4 regions of the Paenibacillus sp. R14(2021) genome follow, and region 4 is predicted to be linked to each of the others. Evidence: predicted binding sites of a transcription regulator. Region 4 holds the regulator's gene; each other region holds the start of a gene.
What was found. Region 4 encodes Rex, which represses fermentation and respiration genes when NADH is low (regulators of the CRP and FNR family bind a similar motif). Its sites were predicted from a motif close to TTGTGAAATATTTCACAA; they were not measured.

Region 1: a site for Rex is predicted at 2,283-2,300, ahead of KXU80_RS20615 (DUF1641 domain-containing protein). Genes of this name have one in related genera too.
Region 2: a site for Rex is predicted at 3,007-3,024, ahead of KXU80_RS11690 (cytochrome ubiquinol oxidase subunit I). Genes of this name have one in related genera too.
Region 3: a site for Rex is predicted at 3,147-3,164, ahead of nadA (quinolinate synthase NadA). Genes of this name have one in related genera too.

The regions. Positions count from the first base shown of each region.
Region 1 covers NZ_CP080269.1:4,416,034-4,421,504, reverse strand. The annotation lists gene KXU80_RS20625 (DUF4395 domain-containing protein) at 32-481, shown strand; gene KXU80_RS20620 (NAD(P)/FAD-dependent oxidoreductase) at 568-1,746, opposite strand; gene KXU80_RS20615 (DUF1641 domain-containing protein) at 1,793-2,227, opposite strand; gene KXU80_RS20610 (GxGYxYP domain-containing protein) at 2,560-4,623, opposite strand; gene KXU80_RS20605 (GntR family transcriptional regulator) at 4,978-5,471, shown strand, end outside.
Region 2 covers NZ_CP080269.1:2,465,841-2,471,311, forward strand. The annotation lists gene KXU80_RS11665 (cold-shock protein) at 235-438, shown strand; gene KXU80_RS11670 (HU family DNA-binding protein) at 554-826, shown strand; gene KXU80_RS11675 (hypothetical protein) at 1,024-1,350, shown strand; gene KXU80_RS11680 (putative quinol monooxygenase) at 1,941-2,288, opposite strand; partial or broken gene KXU80_RS11685 (SDR family NAD(P)-dependent oxidoreductase) at 2,485-2,615, opposite strand; gene KXU80_RS11690 (cytochrome ubiquinol oxidase subunit I) at 3,280-4,638, shown strand; gene KXU80_RS11695 (cytochrome d ubiquinol oxidase subunit II) at 4,635-5,471, shown strand, end outside.
Region 3 covers NZ_CP080269.1:4,073,328-4,078,798, reverse strand. The annotation lists gene nadC (carboxylating nicotinate-nucleotide diphosphorylase) at 1-529, opposite strand, end outside; gene nadB (L-aspartate oxidase) at 522-2,141, opposite strand; gene nadA (quinolinate synthase NadA) at 2,180-3,118, opposite strand; gene ftsH (ATP-dependent zinc metalloprotease FtsH) at 3,551-5,471, opposite strand, start outside.
Region 4 covers NZ_CP080269.1:304,710-310,180, reverse strand. The annotation lists gene KXU80_RS01630 (hypothetical protein) at 1-435, opposite strand, end outside; gene KXU80_RS01625 (cell wall elongation regulator TseB-like domain-containing protein) at 585-1,106, opposite strand; gene KXU80_RS01620 (amidohydrolase) at 1,106-2,407, opposite strand; gene KXU80_RS01615 (redox-sensing transcriptional repressor Rex) at 2,388-3,044, opposite strand; gene dinG (ATP-dependent DNA helicase DinG) at 3,041-5,471, opposite strand, start outside.

The sequences.
Region 1 (5,471 bases), 1.9 Mb from region 4:
GCAATCTAAAATCTTGAATGGAGGTTGACCTATGGCGCAGCCCCTTCCAAACCTATCCTTTGACTGCGTAGATGAAATTCCGATGCACCGCGTGCGCGGCAATCAATTAGGCATTCTGCTCAGCATTATTGCCGCTTCCGCGACCGGACAATTGTGGATTCTTGTTCTGCCGCTGGCCGTCCAGCTGATCAGCCGGTTCTACGGCATCCGGTACAATCTGTTCGTCCGGCTGCTATCGCCGCTCTTCCCTGTCAGCGCCAAGACCGAAAGCCGGGAGCTGCTGCGGTTCAATAACCTGCTCGCAATTCTGTTTCTGCTCATCACGCTCGCCGCCTCCGCCGCTCAAATCCGAATCGCAGCGTACATCACTCTCGCTATGCTTACGGCTGCCGTCGTACTTGCCTTGGGCGGCTTCTGCATCGGCTGCTTCGCCTATTTCCAATACAAACAGTTTCTCGCAAGACGCAAAGCTTCATCCTGATCGGCTAAATGCAAAAAAAGGCTCCGACCTTGATTGGTCGGAGCCTTTCTCGTCTCTATATGATGCAGACAGTTTACTCCACTAGATTAGTACGCCAGCGAGAACAAGCCATTGATGTGCGTCAAGTAACGCGCGTTACTTGCTTTCTTCATGAGCGAAGCAGGAACACCCTTAAGCTCGATGCCGGTTTCGCCGATCGCGCCGATACCGTCTTTGCGGCCAAGGCTTGCAAGTGTACCGGAGAAGATCGGATTGAATGTATCCATCTTCACGTTCTTGTACGATGCAGCGATGTTCGCGCCGACCAGCTCGCCCATTTGCCAAGCCAGTTGTGCAGTCGGCGGGTATGGACGGCCTTCAGGACCGAACACGACCGCGCAGTCGCCAGCCAGGAATACGTCTGGGTGCGATACGGATTGCAGGAATTCGTTGACAGTTGCACGGCCGCGGTTTACTTCTACGCCGCAGTTGCCGACAAGCGTGCTGCCTTGAACGCCGCCCGTCCAAACGAGTGTGCTCGTTTCGATCGTTCTGCCGTCCTTCAGCGTTACAACATTGCCGTTCACTTCCGTGATTGCAAGGCCTGTCAGGAATTCAACGCCGCGCTTCTCAAGGCTCGCTACCGCGCGCTCGATCAGATCAGGCGAGAAGATCGGCAGGATCGTCGGCATTGCTTCGACCAAGGAGATCGATACGTCCGCGAAATCCACGCCGTATTGACGGCAAATGCCCGGAAGCTCGTCAGCAAGCTCGCCCACAAGCTCTACGCCCGTCAGTCCGCCGCCGCCGATAACGAATGTTGCATCCGCTTTGTTCTTGCTCGCAGTGTATGCTTTGATGCGGTCTTTCACGTGGTTGAACACGCGGTTCGCATCCACAACGGATTTGAGCGTCAAGCTGTTCTCTTTCAGGCCGGGAATGCCGAAATAGTTCGTTTCGCTGCCCAGTGCCAGAACCAGGTTGTCGTAACGGTACGACGAACCGTCGTTCAGCGAGACCTTCTTGCCTTCGACGTCGATCGCTTGCACGTCGCCGACGACGATGTTAACGCCTTTGCCTTTCAGCAATTTCTCGAGCGGAAGCGCGACGGCTTTCTCGTGAACGTTGCCTGCGGCGAGGCGGTGAAGCTCTGTAATGATTTGGTGCGAACCTACGCGGTTAATGAGCGTAATGCCCGCTTCTTCTGTCGACAGATGCTCACGTGCGGACAGAGCGCTGAGCAAGCCTCCGTATCCGGCACCTAGAATAAGTATTTCTTTTCTCATGGAATATCATCCTCCGTGCTTGAATAGTGGAATTGCGCTTGCTAAGTTAGCCCTTTTTTCTTTCGCCTAGAATATCCAGGTAAGCTTGGCCGAAACGAAGCATCTTTTGAAGCTCCGGATCTTTCATTAATTTGAGCATGCCGAACAAGCCGATGACGGATTCGCTCTTCTCCGCGCGGTCGTTCGCTTCGATCGCCGCGGATGCGTACCCTTTCACTTTCTCTTCAAGCGGTTTGACGACTTCCTTGACCGCACCCAGCGTGTCTTGGATCAGCACGCGGTCCGAAGCCACCTTCTGCGCCAGGTCATACGTTTTGGTCAGCAGATTCATCATTTCGGCTAACTTCGGAAGCTGATCCACCAGCGCCGTCAGCGCTTCCTGCACTTCGGGCTTCAGGAGTTGATCCAGTACATCCGATTTCGCAGCAACTGCAGCTGCCTGCTCTTGTTGGTCCACGTTCGTTACCAATGTTTCAGTCATTCTATTTCCTCCTTCAGGTGTAGTTCACTCCGCTGCATCTTGGCTAATCGAAGTCTTGTGAAATAAATCACATAGCGCTTTGAAGCAGAAAGCAACATTAATCTTGTTTCTATGATATCACTTTAAATGCTTTCGTTTATAAAATATATTTTATAGGGTCAATAAATTATTTCTTTCACCTATACCTTCGGTGATCTCGTGATATCCCTGCCGGCTTCTTCTTGGATGGCAGCCTTATTTTACCCGGTTGAGGCTCAAGAAAAACAGCTTCCGGGTCATAATCGTCCGCGGAAGCTGTTCTTTTGTTTCCAATTGAAGCAGCAGCCGAAAGGTTACGGTTTTGCCGGCAGTCCGTTCGCTTCGCGTACGAGCGAGAAGTACTGATCCGCCCGTACCGCTTGGAATTCCGCACCGAGGGAGCTGTTCAGCGCCAGAACATCCGTCGGCGTCATGCTCCATGCGAGCAACCCAAGGGATACGAAGAGCGGCGACTTGCCGTCCCACTTGGCTTTGGCGTCCGCAAGGATTCGCTGTCCGTCCTGCACCGTGCTGATCCCTTGGATCGTGGAAATCGGCAGCCCGTTCTTGATTTCGACGCCATAGCGGTCTTCCCAGCTGAGGAACACGCCCGGCGCATGGTATTCATTTGCGTATGCATCGATTTTCGTATCGCTGAGCGGCACGTTTTGACCGGCGACGCGGTTAAGGATATAAGGAATCGTCATGCCGGTTTTCTTAATGTAGGCATTCGTTTGCTTCAAATAAGGCACGAAGGTGCTGTCCGGCCAAGCGTTGGCGTAGAAATAGCCGGCGCCGGACGGGCCTGCGATCAGTTGATCGTTCGCTGTCGCCGTGCTCAGATAATGATCCAGCATCACCGGAGCGCCGTCATAGAGCAGCGGGCTCGACGTCCAGTTGACCGCTACCTTTCCGCGGTTCGGGTCATCCCACAGCACGCGGAGGCGGTGCTCGTTATATTGGAAGTTGTCGCCTTCGCTGAACGTGTACGTGACATAAATTTTGTTCTCGAGCTTCGGTGCTATCGCCGGAGCCGGCAAATTAGCGTTCATCTTCGTACCGGAGAAGACGGACAGGTTGCTGAACCAGTCAGCTGCGAGCACGGAAACGCTGTGCTTCGAGGTGATTTCAACGGAATTGAACTCGCCTTGGACATCGTTACTGAACCAGCCCAGGTAAGGCGTACCCGGCTTCACGTCCGACAGAATGCGTTCGAACAGCTGCAGCTGCTCGGGCACGTTCGCGTCGAGCCAGAATACCATGGCTTTGTTCGCGACCGCGTAATCGCGCAGGTAACCGTACGGCTCCTTCTGCTCGGAGGATACCGGCTGTTCGCTGCTCGCCGCAACCTTGTACTGGTTCCACATGTCGACGGAAGCGGTCAGCTGCTTCGTGCCGGCAGGCGCTGCGAATTTATAAATGAAATAACGGCCGTTATCGGCAAAACGGTGGCCGCCGCTTCCCGTGGATACCTGCGAGCTCTGTCTGTCATAGAGGAATGGCTCCTCTTCAGGCGTGCCGGGAATGAAGTGGGCGATCTCCTGGCCGTCGGCCTTGATCGTTACTTCATGGACTGCGGTGCCCCAGCCGTCCTGCGTGAAGGCATCGGCAAATTGCAGGTAAACCGCGTCTTTGCCGAGATATGGCGTCAGATCGAGATCATATACCTTGCGGTTCTTGGCATCGCGCTCTTGCGTCGTATCCTGCGCGATTGTTTTGAACGAAGCGAAGTTGTTGTCGGGAAGACGGACGGACGTATCCGGGCTCAGGCCGATCAGCATCCGGTGGGTTGTTTGACTCCACAGGTTGTCGAACTGCCAGGTGTATGCATCCAAGCGGTCTTTGAACTTGCCGCGCAGATCATCCAGCACCTGCAGTCCGTAAGGCGCGCCGGCAAGCTTCTGCGCCAGCTCGGGGCTTGCGACGACCGCATCCTTAATGCCCGCAATCGTCGTGGCCACGTTTATGGAGTCGGGCACCTTCGGATCGTACACGATAACGCCTTTCACTGCGCTCTTGAACGTTTTGACGATATCCCAGTAGTTGTCGCGCACCTTATAGGGCACGTCGAGATCGTTCAGCCACGTGAACTTGCCTTCTTCCTTGCTTTCGAGCAAATACATGCGGGGCTCCGTGCGGTTCACGATACCCTGCAGCGTCGCCAGCAGGATCTTGATGTCGCCCGGCGCGTCAATAATATCAGCAACCTCAAGCTGCTTTACTTTGGCGAAGCTCGGCAGTACTTGATCCGCCGGCCATGATATCGTGCTTCCGCCCGGCTTGGCCTCCTGCTGCGCAGGGGCTTCTGCCGATGCGCCGATACTGAAAGACAGCGTACATGCGATTGCAAGACTTACAGCTGCAAGCTTTCGAATCACGATTGAACACCTCATCTTCTCATGGTATTGTGATGTTAACCCACATTCATCATTTCATTAACCGCTTAACACTATCATTGCAAAGCTATTCCCGCCTTGCCCCCCTCCTCCTTTACCATAAGTTTACAATTCAAAACAGTTTCAATGTATATTAAATATATTTTATATAATTATAACAAGCCTTTCGACAAAACTTCCTATGATTCTCCCTACATTTGATTCCTTCGATAGGACGATTGACGTCATTTCGACCTATTTATAGGGCGATCGGGCCAGTGAATATTCGATTGCATAGCAGCGATTAACGAATATAATATATATATACAAATACGAGACCGAAAATTGGTGATTATGATGAACACAGCAGACCGGATTCCGCTCTATCAGAAGATCCAGGATTACATCCGAGAATTAATCGACGCTGAAGAACTCAAGGAAGGCGAACGCATTCCAACGGAGAAGGAGCTCATGGAGCAGTTTAACGTGAGTAAGATTACCGTCGTCAACGCGCTGACCGGCCTTGCCAATGAGAAAATCATCACACGCGTGCCGGGCCGCGGCAGCTTCGTCAGCGAACGAACACAGGAGATTGGTCCCGATCCGCAGCCAATGCCGACCGGCAACGAAGCCTCGGCCGCCTTGTTTAGCGAGCCGGTTCGACGGTCGGGCCTGATCGGCCTAATTATGCCTACGATCTATGATTACTTTGCCATCCGCCTGGTCGAAGGCATCCGATTGACGCTGGAGGCAAGAGGCTACCGCAGTGTCATCCTGCTCTCCGGCGGGCTTCTCCAGCTGGAGAAGGAAGCAATCAAAACCCTGAAGGAGATCGGCGTCGAAGGCATGCT
Region 2 (5,471 bases), 2.2 Mb from region 4:
GATAGTGAGAGCGTGAATGAAATCCTGTATAGACTGCTCACCTTGTTTCGAAATCCCGGTTCTCTCTCTCATTAGCAAATCCTCCAAATCTTGACTAACATTAGCGGACATGATATGATTATGTTAACCGAAACATTAGCGGACATCAATTTTGCTTTCTGAAAATGTCTAACGATCGCATATTAGCGCTCATTGAAATGGTCGTGTTAAAAAATTCATTCTTGGAGGAATCCTATGCAAACAGGTACAGTTAAATGGTTTAATGCTGAAAAAGGCTTCGGTTTTATTGAAGTCGAAGGCGGAAACGACGTATTCGTTCATTTCAGCGCAATTGAGGGCGATGGTTACAAATCGTTAGATGAAGGTCAACGCGTCCAGTTCAATGTGGCGCAAGGGAATCGTGGACCGCAGGCTGAAAACGTTTCTAAAGTTTTTTAAATCTTTAAAACTGCCCTAATATAGGGCAGTTTTTTCTTTATACCTGATATTACATCTATAACACGAAGAAATGTCTTTTTCGTCTATTAAAAACATATAAAGCGAGGTATCGGAAATGAACAAAGAACAATTGATCGAACATGTGGCGAAATCTAGTGGGTTTTCAAAAAAGAATGCTGAAAAAGCTGTAACGCATGTTTTAGACTCCATTTTTGAAGCTTTAAAGCAAGGCGATAAAGTTCAACTAGTAGGCTTCGGAAAATTTGATGTCCGTAATCGTGAAGCACGCATGGGAATAAGCCGTAAAACAGGTGAAGAGGTGGAAGTTCCAGCGGGTAAAGTTCCCGTATTCACGGCAGGCATAACTCTGAAGAGAGCTCTAAATTAAGCTTAGCTCATAGAAAATAAAGATGTGACCACATCAGAAAAGCGGTTAGATTATTAAAATAAATACACATGATTCGAACGTTAGTGTCACATTCACGACCATAGATGACATTATTAATTTTTATTCGAATAAACAGAGTTTGCAGAGCAAAGTGGACGGTCAGAGCAAAATAAAAAATTGCACAAGTAAGGAAGGGAATGGGATATCATAATTGGAGAAAAGATTCTAAACAACCGCCCTATAAGAACAATAAAGAAGAGGTCATGGTTAATGATGACCTTCTGCGTTTTTTCTTCATTTTTCTTCACCGTTTGGGGTGGATGCCTTTTGCTTGGCTGCCTCCTTTATATTGCCTTTTCGGATCGAAAGGTCAGGAACCTCTTGGTAAGTTCGGGAAATTCATTGCTGCGAGCGGTTCCCAAGAAAAGGGGGTTACGATGAAATCACTTCAAGCATACACCCGCTGGAAGAAGAAAATGGCTCCTCAAAATAAATCGGATTTAAGGAAGAGCGTCTGGCAGTGATCAATAGCATGTTCCTTTCATCCTGCTGCGGGGTCTCGCTTATGTAAGTCTTTCGATCTCAATATGGATCACACTGGCGCTTACAATTCCAGCAGCCGGATTCATGATCCGAATCTTCATAATATTGCATGATTGTTGTCATCAGTCATTTTTCGCCAGAAAAAAACGAATGCAATTATTGAGACGATTACGGGAATCCTTACCTTCTTTCCATTTGAGCAATGGAAAAATGAGCACTCCATTCATCATGCGACGAGCGGAAATTTATCCCGTAGAGGCACGGGCGACATATGGACGCTGACTACGAAGGAATACGCGGCGCTCTCCCCATGGAAGCGTCTAAGTTCTGGAAGAGTGCCAGATGCAAAGAGCGCATGAACACATACCTAACGAACGCAGCGCTAATACTTTTTTTCACAGAACAGCTGGACTGGTCGGAAGAATAATATTGGGAAAAATAAAGACCGGAAGCGGGTTTGCCTCCGGTCAATCTTTACATAAGAACGGCTTCAAGGATGAACGATGCCGCCTCCCGCGTACCAGTGACATTTTCTAAGCTGCCCATTTATTTCAAAAAACAATTTAAACAATCAAGAAAAATGCTTACCTGCAGTAATCGTAGTTCCCCATTCACCCATCGATGTGTAGAAACTAAGCTCTCTTCCCACCAAAAATTCTGCTGCTCTCGTGTAAGGACCTTGACGGTAAGCTTTGGATTCTTCTTCTGCCAGCCAAGTCTCCTTAGAGCAGTTCCAGATTTCATAAAATACAACTTCATCAGGATTATCGACATTTTCATGTACAATTCCATTTACAAATGTCGACTCTTTTGACATTGTATCAAACAACGGTTTCAGATTATCAAAAAAAGCCTGCTTGTCCGAATTAGGTTTCAATTGAAAGCGAGCTATAATTACTGTCTGATCTGTTTTAGTCATTTTATATTCTCCTTAAGGTTCAATTTTAACTAATTATATTTGTGAAGCTCCGTGAACAAATATAGCTTAATGCAAACACCGCTTTGATTCAGGAAGATACTTTAAGATCGGCTTTTTGCATAATAATAATAATCTTGCAATAAAGAGCTTCAAGGCGCTTTGCCTTTGGGCCCTGTGCCCAACAGTAAAGTTAGATTTCCAGCTCACTTTGTCTGCGGCCGGTAACGAAGACATGCGCGCCCACTGTTACAAATCGCTGTGCCGTCGCAAGTCCAATACCGCTTGTTCCTCCGGTGACGATACTACTTTACCTTTATATTTTCCCATGATTTCTGTCCTCTCCTTATTAAGGCCGGGAAGGCCATTTGTTACTGCCTTTCCAAGCACGCTATTCGATTTGTGGAGGAAGTAATATTACTATATTATTGTAAGCAACATACTTTTTATATAATCCCCACAAGACTTATTATGGAGTGTAAGTGACAAATTGAGAAGTACGCACTTTTTGGTTATATAGTAACCAAAAAGTAATAATTAAGTCTTTCGAGGCACATCCGCACAATTAAATAATTTAGGGTATACCGATGTACACCACTGGACAATTTCAGCAGCACTTTGCGACTTGTTTCATCTGCCACAATTTCATAGCTTTCCGTCATCAATCAACAATCACCACTTGTGAAATAAATCACAATTATTCAAAGACTCGTCACAAATATTGTGAAATAAATCACAATATTCGATTATACTAGGGGCATAAACGTTTAATTGGATTAGAACTGCCATTTCACACAGGAAGAAGGTTATCGACTTGAACCGCAATAAACAAGCCGGAAGGGACAGGAGCCGTGTCGCTAGTCAGGAGAAGCGCCTTATCATTCTCTGTATCGTCGTAGCGGTAATCATGCTGCTGTCCCTGTCCAGATATCTTTTTGAATAAGGTTACGTCTCATCCATTCATTAAATACGATACCAAGCTTTGGGAGTGATAATGATGCTGCTCAGCGGATATGATCCGGTTATGTACAGCCGGATGCTTACGGGTCTCACACTTGCTTTCCATATTATTTTCGCCACCATCGGCGTTGGCGTGCCCCTAATGATCGCTCTTGCGGAGTGGATCGGGATCAAACGCGGCGACGAGCATTATCTGCTCATGGCGCGCCGCTGGGCGCGCGGCTTCGTCATTACGGTCGCCGTCGGCGTCGTGACGGGAACGGCCATCGGACTGCAGCTCAGCCTGCTGTGGCCAAGCTTTATGCGGGTAGCCGGCCAATCCATTGCGCTGCCGCTCTTCTTGGAGACGTTCGCGTTCTTCTTCGAAGCGATCTTCCTCGGCATTTATCTGTATACTTGGGACCGGTTCAAGAACAGACAGACGCACCTATGGCTGCTCATCCCCGTCGTTCTTGGCTCGTCAGCGTCAGCATGCTTCATCACCATCGTCAACGCCTTTATGAACGCGCCTGCCGGCGTGACGGTGAAGAACGGCCACATCGTCGACATCTCGCCGTTCGGTGCCATGCTGAGCCCGGCCATGCCGACGAAAGTCTCGCATGTGCTCGTGACGGCGTACTTAACCTGTGCCTTCATCTTGGCCGCGATCTCCGCCTGGTCGCTGCTAAAGGGCCGCGACCATGTCTATTACAAGAAAGCACTCAAGCTGACGATGGTATCCGCGTGCGTCTTCCTGCTCGCGAGCGCCGCCATCGGCGATCTGTCAGGCAAATATTTAGCCAAATACCAGCCGGAGAAGCTGGCCGCGATGGAATGGCATTTCGAGACGACGAAGCAGGCACCGCTCGTGCTCGGCGGCGTGCTTACGGAGGACAACCGTATCAAATACGGACTCAAGATTCCTTTCGCGCTTAGCTTCCTCGCCCATGGACTGCCGAATGCGGAAGTTACCGGCCTGAACGACATCCCGGAAGACGAGCATCCGCCGCTCTTTATTCATTATCTCTTTGATACGAAAATGGCCTTCGTCTCCATCATGGTCGCCATAGGCGCTGCCTTCCTTGTGCTGTTATGGCGCAAGCGCGATGCGGTTTACCGGAACAAGTGGATGCTTCGCGGTATTATTGCTGCCGCTCCGCTTGCTATGCTAACCATCGAGCATGGCTGGATTTTCTCGGAGGTTGGCCGTCAGCCTTGGCTGCTTCGCGGCATTATGCGCACCACGGAAGGCGCGACGGCTTCGGACCATGTCGATACGATGCTGATCGTGTTCGCCCTGCTTTACCTCGTGCTGGCCGTCTCGGCGGTGACCGTCTTGATTCGGATGTTCCGCAGTAACCCAGCAGAAGAAGAAATCGCGGCCAAAGGCATTCAAGGAGGCGGCGAGCTATGAGCTATGAAGTGCTTGGGATTACGGTACTTTGGATCTTCCTGTTCGGCTACTTGATTGTGGCATCCATTGATTTCGGCGCCGGCTTCTTCAGCTATTACAGCACGATAACCGGCAAGCGGCATCTCATCAACAACATCATCGAGCGGTATCTGTCGCCGGTGTGGGAGGTCACGAACGTCTTCCTTGTCTTCTTTTTCGTCGGGTTCGTCGGGTTCTTCCCCGATACGGCCTACTATTACGGTACTGCGCTGCTCATTCCGGGGAGCATCGCGATTGTCCTGCTTGCGTTAAGGGGCTCGTACTATGCGTTTAACACCTACGGCACGAACAAGAACAACCGATTCTACATGCTTCTGTACGGCGCCAGCGGTCTGCTCATTCCCGCTTCCCTGTCCACTGTCATGACGATCTCGGAAGGCGGTTATATTCAGGTCAGCGACAGCGGGAAGGTGACCTTCCTGTTCAGCAAGCTGATTGCGTCCACCTATTCCTGGACGGTTGTCCTGCTTGCTCTCGTGAGCGTGCTCTACATTTCGGCGATGTTCCTAAGCTACTACGCCGACCGGGCGAATGACCGCGGCGCCTTTGAGGTCGTGCGCAAATACGCGCTCGCTTGGAGCGGACCAACGATCCTATGCAGCCTGCTCGTCTTCTTCGCGATTCGCGGACACAATGCGGAGCACTTCGAGCGGATGACGCAGCATGCGTGGATGTTCGTCTTGTCCTTCGCCTGCTTCTTGATCGCGGTCTATCACGTATGGACGCGCAAACGGCTCGGTCTATCGTTCATCTTCGTCATGCTGCAGTTCGGGTTTGCATTCTTCGGCTACGGT
Region 3 (5,471 bases), 2.2 Mb from region 4:
TGTCCTTAATCATAACGGCATCATACAAACCGAAGCGATGATTGAAGCCTCCGCCTACGCGAACGGCATACTTCTCCAGCAGCCTGTGGCCTGGCGTCGTCTTGCGCGTATCCACGAGACGGGCGGGCAAGCCTTCCATCGCATCGACAAAAGCCCGCGTCTTCGTCGCAATTCCGGACAGCCGCTGCAGCAGATTGAGTGCCAGGCGCTCTCCGGTGAGAATGCTGTGCGTGCTGCCTTCCACCTCGGCAATAATCGTCCCCTTGGCCACGGCATCCCCGTCGGCCGCATGCGGCGTAAAGACCAGCGAGGCGTCAACCACTTGAAAGACGAGCCGCGCGATCGGCATGCCTGCAAGTATGCCCGTTTCCTTCACATGGATAACCGCCTTGGAACGGCTGCCTGCAGGAATGGTTGCCCAGCTCGTAATGTCTCCCGTCCCGATATCCTCCGCCAGCCACGCCCGGATTTGCGCGCTCAGCGTATCCGCGCTTCCGCCTCCGACTGCCGACAATGTTGCCTCATTCATCTTCGATTCGCTCCTCCGTTAAGCCGTACTTGTGATGGAGCACGGTATGCTTGCGCCATAGCAGGTCGTCCCGCTCCGGGAAATCCTCCCGGCTGTGCGCACCGCGGCTCTCTTTCCGGGCCAGCGCAGCTTGCGCGGTCAACGACGCACAAGTCAGCAAGTTTGCAAATTCATATTCCTCGCGTTTCGTAATGACCGATTGAAAAATCGATTTCAAGCGCCAGAGCTCTTCTAGCCCTTTGCCGAGTCCATTGGCATCACGCCGCAGCCCGACATAGCGCACCATGATTTTCTGCAGCTTCAGCCGCTTCTCGACAACCGCCTGAATCGGCGCCTCGCTCCGCTGCAGCGAGTCCATGTGAATCGGAATATTGCGCTCAAGCGGAGGCAGGGAGTTGATGCGCTCCACGATGCGGCGTCCGAATACAATAGCCTCCGAGAGCGAATTGCTTGCCAGCCGGTTGGCGCCATGAACGCCTGTCGACGAGCATTCGCCGCACGCGAAGAGGCGAGCGAGATTCGTCTCTCCGTTCAAGTCGGTTTTGACCCCACCCATCATATAATGCGCGGCAGGTGCGACCGGAATCCAATCCGTCGTTAAATCAAGGCCGTATTTCAAGCAAAACTCATAAATATTCGGGAAACGATGCCGCACCATCTCTTCAGATTCATGCGTAACATCGATATAAACAAACGTCGATTTGGTCGCTTCCATCTCGCTGACAATCGCGCGGGCCACCACGTCGCGAGGCGCAAGCTCCAGCTGCTCATGATACTTGTCCATGAACCGCTCGCCGCGAATGTTCCGCAGTACAGCGCCTTCGCCTCGAACCGCTTCGGATATCAGAAAGCGCGGAGCACCCGGATAGCAGAGAGAAGTCGGATGGAATTGAAAGAACTCCACGTCTTGTATGTATGCTCCTGCTCGGTAAGCCATCGCTACGCCGTCGCCTGTCGCCACTTCCGGATTCGTCGTATACCGATACAGCTGGCCGGCGCCGCCGGAGCATAAAACTGTGGCTCTGCCGCGAACAACTAACCGCTGGCCGTCAGGCTTCTGCACAAGCGCGCCGATGCACTCGCCGTCGCTTGCCGTAATCAAATCAATGACAAAATGATCGTCCCACACCTCGATGCGGGGGTTTTCCACCGCTTTCTCCGATAGTGCACGAACGATCTCGAATCCTGTTGCATCTCCGTTTGCATGTAAAATACGCCGCTGGCTGTGTGCACCTTCCTTGGTAAGGGCAAATTCGCCGTTCTCTTGGTCAAACTGCGTGCCCATGTTCACCAGATCCTGCACGCCCTTCGTGCCCTCATGAACAAGCACGTCGACTGCTTCGTTGAAGCAAAGGCCGGCGCCGGCGATTAGCGTATCTTGCCGGTGATAAGCCGGGGAGTCATCCTCTGAAATGACGGCGGCGATGCCCCCTTGAGCGTAGCGCGTGTTGCTGTCGAGGAGCGACTTCTTCGTGATCATGAGCACGTCATTGGTTTCACTGGCTTTGATTGCGGTAAAAAGACCGGCGATGCCGGCCCCGATTACGATGACGTCTGTATTAACAACGGGCAAACTTTCCAAATCAACATCAACAAGATAACGTGGAATCATAACGGATGCTTTCCTTTCTGCGGAAAGAGAGTCACACACTACTTCACTTGCAGCATGCGTTCCAAGGATAGACGGGCTTTGCTTGCAACATCTTCAGGCACGTAAATTTGCGGCTGCATCGTTTCCAGCGCTTTCACAAGCTTCTTCAGGTTGTTGACTTTCATGTTCGGGCAAACCAAGTATTTCGTTGCAAAATGAAACGTCTTATTTGGGCTGTCTAGTCGAAGCTGGTAGCCTGTTCCGTCCTCGGTGCCGACGATGAATTCTTGACAGTCTGATTCTTTACAATATTTAATGATGGCCGTTGTACTGCCTACAAAATCGCCGAGCGCTACCACTTCCGGGCGGCATTCCGGATGCACAACGAACTGCGCGTTCGGATGCTTCGCTCTCATTTCTTCCACGTCTTTAACCGTCAGCATATCATGCGTGTTGCAGTAGCCTTCCCAGATAATCATCTTCTTGTCGGTTTTCTGCTGCACGTAGTGCCCCAGGTTCTTATCCGGCACCCAGATGATTTCGTCTGAATCGACGGAATTGACGACGCGCACCGCATTTGCGGAGGTACATACAATATCGGTTTCCGCTTTGATGTCGGCAGAGGAGTTAATGTAAGTCACGACTTTCGCGTTGGGATGCTGCGCTTTCAGCTTGCGCAAGCCATCTACGTTGACCATATCCGCCATTGGGCAGCCGGCACGCTCATCCGGAATGATGACGGTCTTGTTCGGAGCCAGAATTTTAGCGCTCTCGCCCATAAAATGAACGCCGCAGAAAACGATAACATCCGCGTCGGTTTCGGCAGCCTTCTGAGCAAGCAGGAAGGAATCGCCCCGGAAATCCGCTACTTCTTGAATTTCGTCCCGCTGATAATAGTGCGCAAGGATGATAGCGTTACGTTCTTTCTTCAGCTGCATCAAACGTTCCCGCAGTTCGCGGTTCTGCTCCGCTTTCCGCTCGAGAGCTAGTGCTTCCATGGTAATATTCCCCTCTTTTTCACTGACTTTGTGAACAGAAGCACAAACTCTGCCAAAATAAATTGGCGCATTCGCCCGTTGATCTGTTCTGTCACCATTATTATCTAGAATTTCGAGTCCAATGCCTGGCAGCTGTCCCACTAGCATACCCGTGGCAGTCAAACCTTTGATTCGCAGTCTTCATCACAAGTGATTAACATTTAATTTACACAAGGCACGGTATGCTGTCAACTCACAAAAGCGGCCGTTTTGGCCGTTCTCGGCAGGGTATGCGCCAGCAGAGATGTTACTAAGCCCGTAAGCTTGATTCTCTGCCTGTTCTGGCTTCTTTACCGCGATAATCACTGCATTAGGTGCACACTGATGTCTAATGAAAAAAAACTGCCCGCTGCAGTTGCCTGCAGGCGGACAGTTTCACTTGTACTCTCACGCTTAAGATTGCTGCGATCCGTTATCGTTGCCATCAGCCGGAGGCGTCAGATCTCCAGCTTCTTTGCCTTGAATGCGCACCTTCACGCCGCCGATCGTATCTACGATTGGTTCGCCTTTCGGCTCATCGGATACCGGGCCTGCGGAAGAACCGCCTTCTCCGTTTTCGCCGATCGAACCGCTCTCGATCAAACGTTTGATTTGTTCAAGCTCCAGCGTTTCTTCTTTAAGCAAGGTTTGTGCAATCAGATGCACTTCTTTGCTCTTATCGTTAAGCAGCTGTTTCGCACGTGCATAGCACGCTTGGATGATGGACTGCATCTCTTGGTCAATCTCGTATGCAATAGCATCGGAATAGTTCTGTTCATGTCCGATATCACGGCCCAAGAATACTTGACCTTGCGAGCTGCCGAACTGCATCGGTCCAAGCTTATCGCTCATACCGTACTCCATAATCATGGCGCGTACGATGCTCGTCGCTTGCTTGAAGTCACTGTAAGCACCCGTACCGATTTCGCCGATGAAGATTTCTTCGGCTACGCGTCCGCCAAGCAGACCCGTGATTTTATCGAGAAGCTCCTGCTTGGTTGCCAGCATGCGGTCGCCATCCTTCGGAAGCATGATGACATAGCCGCCTGCTTTTCCCCGCGGGATTATCGTAACTTTATGCACTTGATCGGCATGCTCCAGGAAGTAGCCGACGATCGTATGGCCTGCTTCATGGTAAGCAACGATGCGTTTCTCGCGGTCGCTGACAACGCGGCTGCGTTTCTCCGTACCGACAATAACACGATCGATTGCATCATCCACTTCCACCATCGCGATGTCTTTCTTATTACGGCGGGCTGCGAGAAGGGCTGCTTCGTTCAGCAGGTTCTCAAGATCCGCGCCGGTAAAGCCAGTCGTACGCTTCGCGATGACATCGAGCTTCACGTCTCTTGCCAGCGGCTTGTTGCGTGAATGTACTTTCAGCACCGCTTCGCGGCCTTTTACGTCTGGACGGTCAACTGTAATTTGACGGTCGAAACGGCCAGGACGGAGAAGCGCCGGGTCAAGAATATCCGGGCGGTTCGTCGCTGCCACGATGATAATACCTTCGTTTGCGCCGAAGCCGTCCATTTCTACGAGGAGCTGATTGAGCGTCTGCTCGCGCTCGTCATGTCCGCCGCCGAGTCCGGCGCCGCGCTGACGGCCTACAGCATCGATCTCATCGATAAAGATAATACAAGGTGCGTTCTTCTTCGCGTTCTCGAACAAGTCGCGAACACGGGATGCGCCGACACCGACGAACATCTCAACGAAGTCGGAACCGGAGATGCTGAAGAACGGAACGCCTGCTTCTCCTGCAACTGCGCGAGCTAGAAGCGTTTTACCGGTACCCGGAGGGCCGTTCAGCAGAACACCCTTCGGAATACGCGCTCCGACGGCTGCGAATTTACGCGGATCTTTCAAGAACTCAACAACTTCGACAAGCTCCTGCTTCTCTTCATCGGCACCCGCCACATCCTCGAATGTGACGCGCTTCTTCTCTTCGTTATAGAGACGCGCACGGCTCTTGCCAAAGTTCATCACTTTGCCGCCGCCGCCCTGCGCCTGATTAATCAGGAAGAAGAACAGAACGAAGATAATAACGAACGGAATGATGGAGGTTAGGAACGTCAGCCAAATGCTTTGGCCTTCCATCGGCTTAACCGTCATATCGAAATGATTGGAAGCCTGCGCGTCGTTAATTTCTTTAACGACGAATTCCTCTACGCTGGAATGCGTATAGAATTGAGCGGATTCCACATTATCCGGCTTCTTCTTGTACTCACCGGAAATCAGATACGAATACCCGTCGAACTGAAGCTCGAGCTTCTTAATATTGTTGCTTTGCAGCTCCTGCCTGAATTGACTGTAGTCGATTTTTGAACTGGAATCATTC
Region 4 (5,471 bases):
CATCTCTGAATTGGCTGCGATACCTGGAAAACGGTTCTGTACCTGCTTCATAGCCGCAGGAATACCGGCATACTCCCGAAGATCCATCGCCTGCGCAACGTCGAAGAGGGTGGATGCCCATACGTCCTCCAGCTTCTTGGAGGTATTCGTATCTTCAATATTCAATGTCAGCTCGCGGCTGCCAATAATGGATTCGCCCTGCGAAGCAATCGTATCGTAAACGTCCCGGACGTTAGCGTCTCGTTCCAGCTTGAGGTCAATGGTTACGTCGCTTCGGCCGATGACCGGCTGCGCGTCAACGACGCCCGGCGCTCCAGCTGCAATTCGTTCCAGCGGCTTAATATCTGCTGCATTTCGGTATATGAACCATCCGCCTACAAGCAATCCGGCCGATATGATGGCTGTCAACAAAGTCGGCATTAGACGTATTTTCATGGCAAAAAGCCCCCTTCATCCACAGAGTTATGCTGCACTTTCGTCTATCATCAAGCGCTATACGAAAGTATATCATAGTCTGCAGAGGCAGAGAGCGTGTAATTAAAGGGAGTCATGCCTAAAACTGCTGAGGCTGTAAACCCGTTTCATTATTGGGAAGGAAGCTTGTACATCACGATCAACGACCCGTCGCGAAACCGGTAAAAATCATAGAAGTGATTCAGCTGGCTGGATTGATTCCGGGCATAGAACACTTCCCAGACCGGCTCTCCGCCGAATAAGCCGAGCCGAATATGTGCGATTTGGGCATCCGGCTTCTCGCGCAGAAACTGCTCCTGCAGTCGTGTTTTCGTGAGACCATCCGTTGCCCGAAGCGTGATCGTGGAATCCTTCTTCAGCCAGACAAAGGTGTCCAGGTCGTTGCTATCCTTCCCTTTCACGACCCATACCGGCTCATCCCACACGTACGAATAGGAGCTTGTTACGCTTGAGAGCCCACCGCGCTCCATCGCATTGGATTCGGCGGTCTTCTCTTCGGACCAGACAGGAAGCTGCACGTAGCGGTAATACGCGTTGATCGATGCGAGTACAAGCAGTACGAACAGCACGATGAGCGTCACCCAACGTCTTGCCGTCATCAGCGGCGCGCGTTTCAATCGATTGGCGCGCATTAGCTGGATAACAGCCTTTCAAAGCAGCGCTGTGCTTCCGAGCGAATCTGCGCCTCATCCAAAAATACGCAGTCGCCGTTCTTCACGACCTGCTCGCCGTCCACCCATACATGAACGACATCCCGCCCTGATCCGGCATACACCAGATGGGAGATCATCTCGGTCCGCGGATAGAAATGCGGCTGCTCCACATTGAGCGCGATGAAATCAGCCTTCATGCCTTCCTTCAGCATGCCGATCCGTTCCTCCTGCCAGATCGCACCCGCACCGTAAACCGTGCCAAGCTTCAACGCTTCCCAAGCCGGAACGGCTGTCGGATCACCCGAAACGCCTTTATGTATAAGCGCTGCCAACCGGATTTCGTCGAATAAATCCAAATTGTTGTTGCTCGCTGCGCTGTCGGTGCCGAGCGAGACGGTTACGCCCGCCTTCAGCATGTCCGGAACGCGGGCAACGCCGCTCGCAAGCTTCAAATTGCTGGCCGGGTTATGCGACACGCTGACTCCGCGTTCAGCAAGAAGAGCGATTTCGCCGTCGGTCAAATGAACGGCATGGGCGACAAGCGCCGGACGAGAGAAGAAACCGAGCTTATCCAGATGCTCGACGGGACGGCAGCCGTAATCGTTGACGTTCTGCTGCACCTCTGCCGCGGACTCGGACATATGCGTATGAAGCGGAACATTAAGCTCCCGAGCTGCTTCTACGATGCGCTCGATGTAATCCGGCGGACATGTATAAGGCGCATGCGGAGAAAGCATCGTCCGGATGCGGCCGTTCGCCCGGCCGTTCCAATCTTGGACAAACCGTTTCGCTTCATTCAATTTAGCGGTTTGAACCTCTGGCGGGCATAAACCAATGACGCCGCGGGTCAAGAGACCGCGAATGCCGGATTGTTCCACGACCTCCGCGACAATATGCATACGGTCATACATGTCGACGAACGTGGTCGTTCCGGATTTCAGCATCTCCGCAACGGCAAGCGCCGTACCCCAGCGGGCATCCTCGTCCGTATATTTACCTTCCATCGGCCACATTTTCTGTTCCAGCCACACCTGAAGCGCTTCATCGTCGGAATATCCCCGAAGCAACGACATCGCAGCGTGCCCGTGCGTATTGATCAAGCCGGGCATGAAGACAAACCCTTCGCCGTTCAGCCTATCGGCGCCTTCGGGCTTCGGATCCGGCTCCTGCTCGCTTAGGTATAGAATCGTATCCCCTTCAATGACCATATGGCCCTTTACGATCGGACGATTGTCATCCATCGTCACGAAAGTGCCGTTCTCAATCCACAACCGTTTCATTGTCGTCGACTCCTTCTTCGTCCAAATAATAGGCCAGGCTCATCAGCTCGGTTGTGAAGTTTGCATAATGGATTCGCACTTGCTCTTGCACGCGAAGAATCGTCGGAGCGAAATTGAGAATGCCGTCAACGCCTGCTTCGACAAACTGATCCGCAACATGCTGTGCCTCGAGCGCCGGCACGGTAATAATGCCGATGCGGATGTGCCGATCCAATATGGTTTCCTTCAGCTTGTCCATCGGGAGGACGGTCAGTCCGTTGATGGCCGAACCCACCATCGTCGGGCTGACGTCGAATACTGCCGTAATCTTCATATTGTCTTTCAAATACATATTATAATTGCATAAAGCGCGTCCTAAATTCCCGGCGCCGACGAGCGCAACATTAAGCGGCTGATCGAGTTTTAAAATCTGTCTGATTTTCTCAATAAGGTACGTGACGTCGTAGCCGATGCCCTTGCGCCCGAAATCGCCAAAGTAAGCCAAATCCTTACGAATTTGGGCTGGATTCAAATCCAACTTGTTCCCAAGCTCCTGTGATGAAACCGTCTGTACATCCCGCATGCTCAAATCGTTCAGAACTTGAAGATAAACGGGGAGTCTGCGAACGACCGCTTCGGATATTTTCATCGGTTTCATGTTTCCACCCTTTCTTCACTTGGTGACAGCCATTCATGCATGCGCGGGACAATCTGATCCAAATGCATGGTTTCAATCTTCGGTCCCGGCAGCGAATAGAGAAAATATTTGCCGTAGTACGTATCGATAATGCGAGTATCATAAATGAGAACAATACCGCGGTCTTTCCCTGTCCGAACCAACCGCCCAAAGCCCTGCTTGAACCGAATCACGGCCTGCGGTATCGACAGCTTCATGAACGGATTCTGCTTCTGCTCCTGCAGCAGCTCCGATTTGGCCTCGACAAGCGGATGGTTTGGCGGCTGGAAGGGGAGCCGAACGATGGCAAGGCAAGTGAGCGCATCGCCGGGGATGTCCACACCTTCCCAGAAGCTGCTCGTTCCAAGCAGCACGGATGCTTGCGTCTGCTGGAAGCGCCTTGTCAGCTTGCTCCTGTTGCTGCTGTCGATGCCTTGACCTAACACTTGAATGTCCTTCTGAACCAATAGTTCCTTGAGCGGATCATACACCTGCTTTAGCATCTTGTAGGATGTAAACAGCACCAGCATTCTTCCCTTGGTCTCGATAGCCGCTTCCGATAAGGATTGAACCAGCATCTCGTTGAACAACGGATCTCCGGCGGCACCCTTAAGCACCGGGAAATTGCGCGGTATAATGACTAGTGCCTGATCCCTGTAATTAAATGGCGATGGCAGCTGCACCGTCTTTAAGCGGCCCGCTTCCTCCTCCCCCATCAAGCCTAGCTGCTCGCAAGCATATTGGAAGGACTTCTGTACCGACAATGTCGCCGATGTCATAATGACGCTTTTCTTCGTTTCGAAGAAATACGTCCTGAGCTGACTGCTTACGTCTGCGGGTACGGCATAGAGCTGAACAGATTTGGCTCTTGAGTTGCTATTTGCTTCGAGCCAGTAGACGGTGTCCGATTTATCGGCTTTCATAAACTGGCGTAAATCATCGCGGGCACGGGACAAGTCTTTGAGCGTTCCGCTTAAATCCGTTACCAATGCTGCGATCCCGGGATCGTCGAGTTCTTCTTTGATCGCAGCGAATACTTTATCAAGCGGCCGAATGATTTGGCTCAGGTAGCCGTTAATGGCTTCCTCAACGATCTGAGCTTCCGACCACTGGTCAGGCAATTTCCCGCCGCGGAGACGCAGCACGAATTGCCCGATTTCCCCGCCGCTCCCACTGTCCAAAGCGCCGGACTTAGCTTGATTGCTCGCGCTCATGAAGCCATACAGCATATCGAACAAGCGGTCCCATTCATCTCGAAGCTCGCCGAATACGGGAATAACCTCGTCGATTTCTTCCCGCCACTTCTGCGTCTGCTCCACGTTTTCGTTCGCCAGCCGGCTCTTCAGCACGATCAATTGTCCATTTCTGGCATCCTTGCACAATCTGAAAATCGGCTGCTGTACGGAATAGTAGGAAACCTGCGTACCCAGATGCTTGCCTGCCACCTCTTCCAAATGATGCGCTTCATCCAGAATGAGATGCTCGTAACCGGGAAGAAGGCGATGATCTGCGCGAATGTCTGTAAACAGCATGGAGTGATTCGTTATGACAACGTCCGCGATGTTGGCTTCCTGCTTCGCGCGATGGTAGAAACAACGCTTAAACCAAGGACAGCTGCGGTTCAGGCAGGAATCCGCGTCACTAGCTACCGTGCTCCAGAAATCAACGCCGCGGTTGCCGAAATTAAGCTCCTCCTGGTCGCCGTGCATCGACTCGCTGAGCCAGACGACCATTTGCGAAGCGGTAATGCGGTCTTCGACCGGCGAGCTGAAATCCTGCACATTGACCTTACCCTCGAATTTGCGCAAGCATAGATAATTGCCGCGTCCCTTGAATACCGCCGCTTTGAACGGATAAGGCATCACTGCTTGCAGCAGCGGCAAATCGCGTGCCCGAAGCTGCTCCTGCAGATTAATCGTATGCGTGCTGACGACTATCTTCTTATTCTGCTGGATACCATAGTAGAGCGCGGGGATCAAATAGCCCAGCGATTTCCCGGTACCTGTTCCCGCTTCAATAAGCAGATGCCGCCCTTCTTCAAACGCATCGATGACTTCCTGGAACATCATATTCTGGGGCTCCCGCTCCTCATAGCCATCCACGATGCCGGCAATACCTGTTTTAATATGCGCGAGAAACTGATGAAACGTCCAATCCGCGACTGCTGTTGATTGCTCTTCGTCGCTGCGCGGATGCTGCTCCTCGGTCCAATCGCCTGCCTTCATTGCAAATTGCCGGAAATAAGTGTAGGCGTCAAGATCGATGGAGGTTTGCGTTTCCTTACGGAGCGCAAGCTGCGAGACGAACCAGCCCAAGTCGTCGAGATCGCCGCCAAGAAGCAAGGCCAAGCGCTGCAGCGTCAGCAGAGGCAAGGTTTCCATCTTCCGACAGCAAGCAGCGAACAGCTCC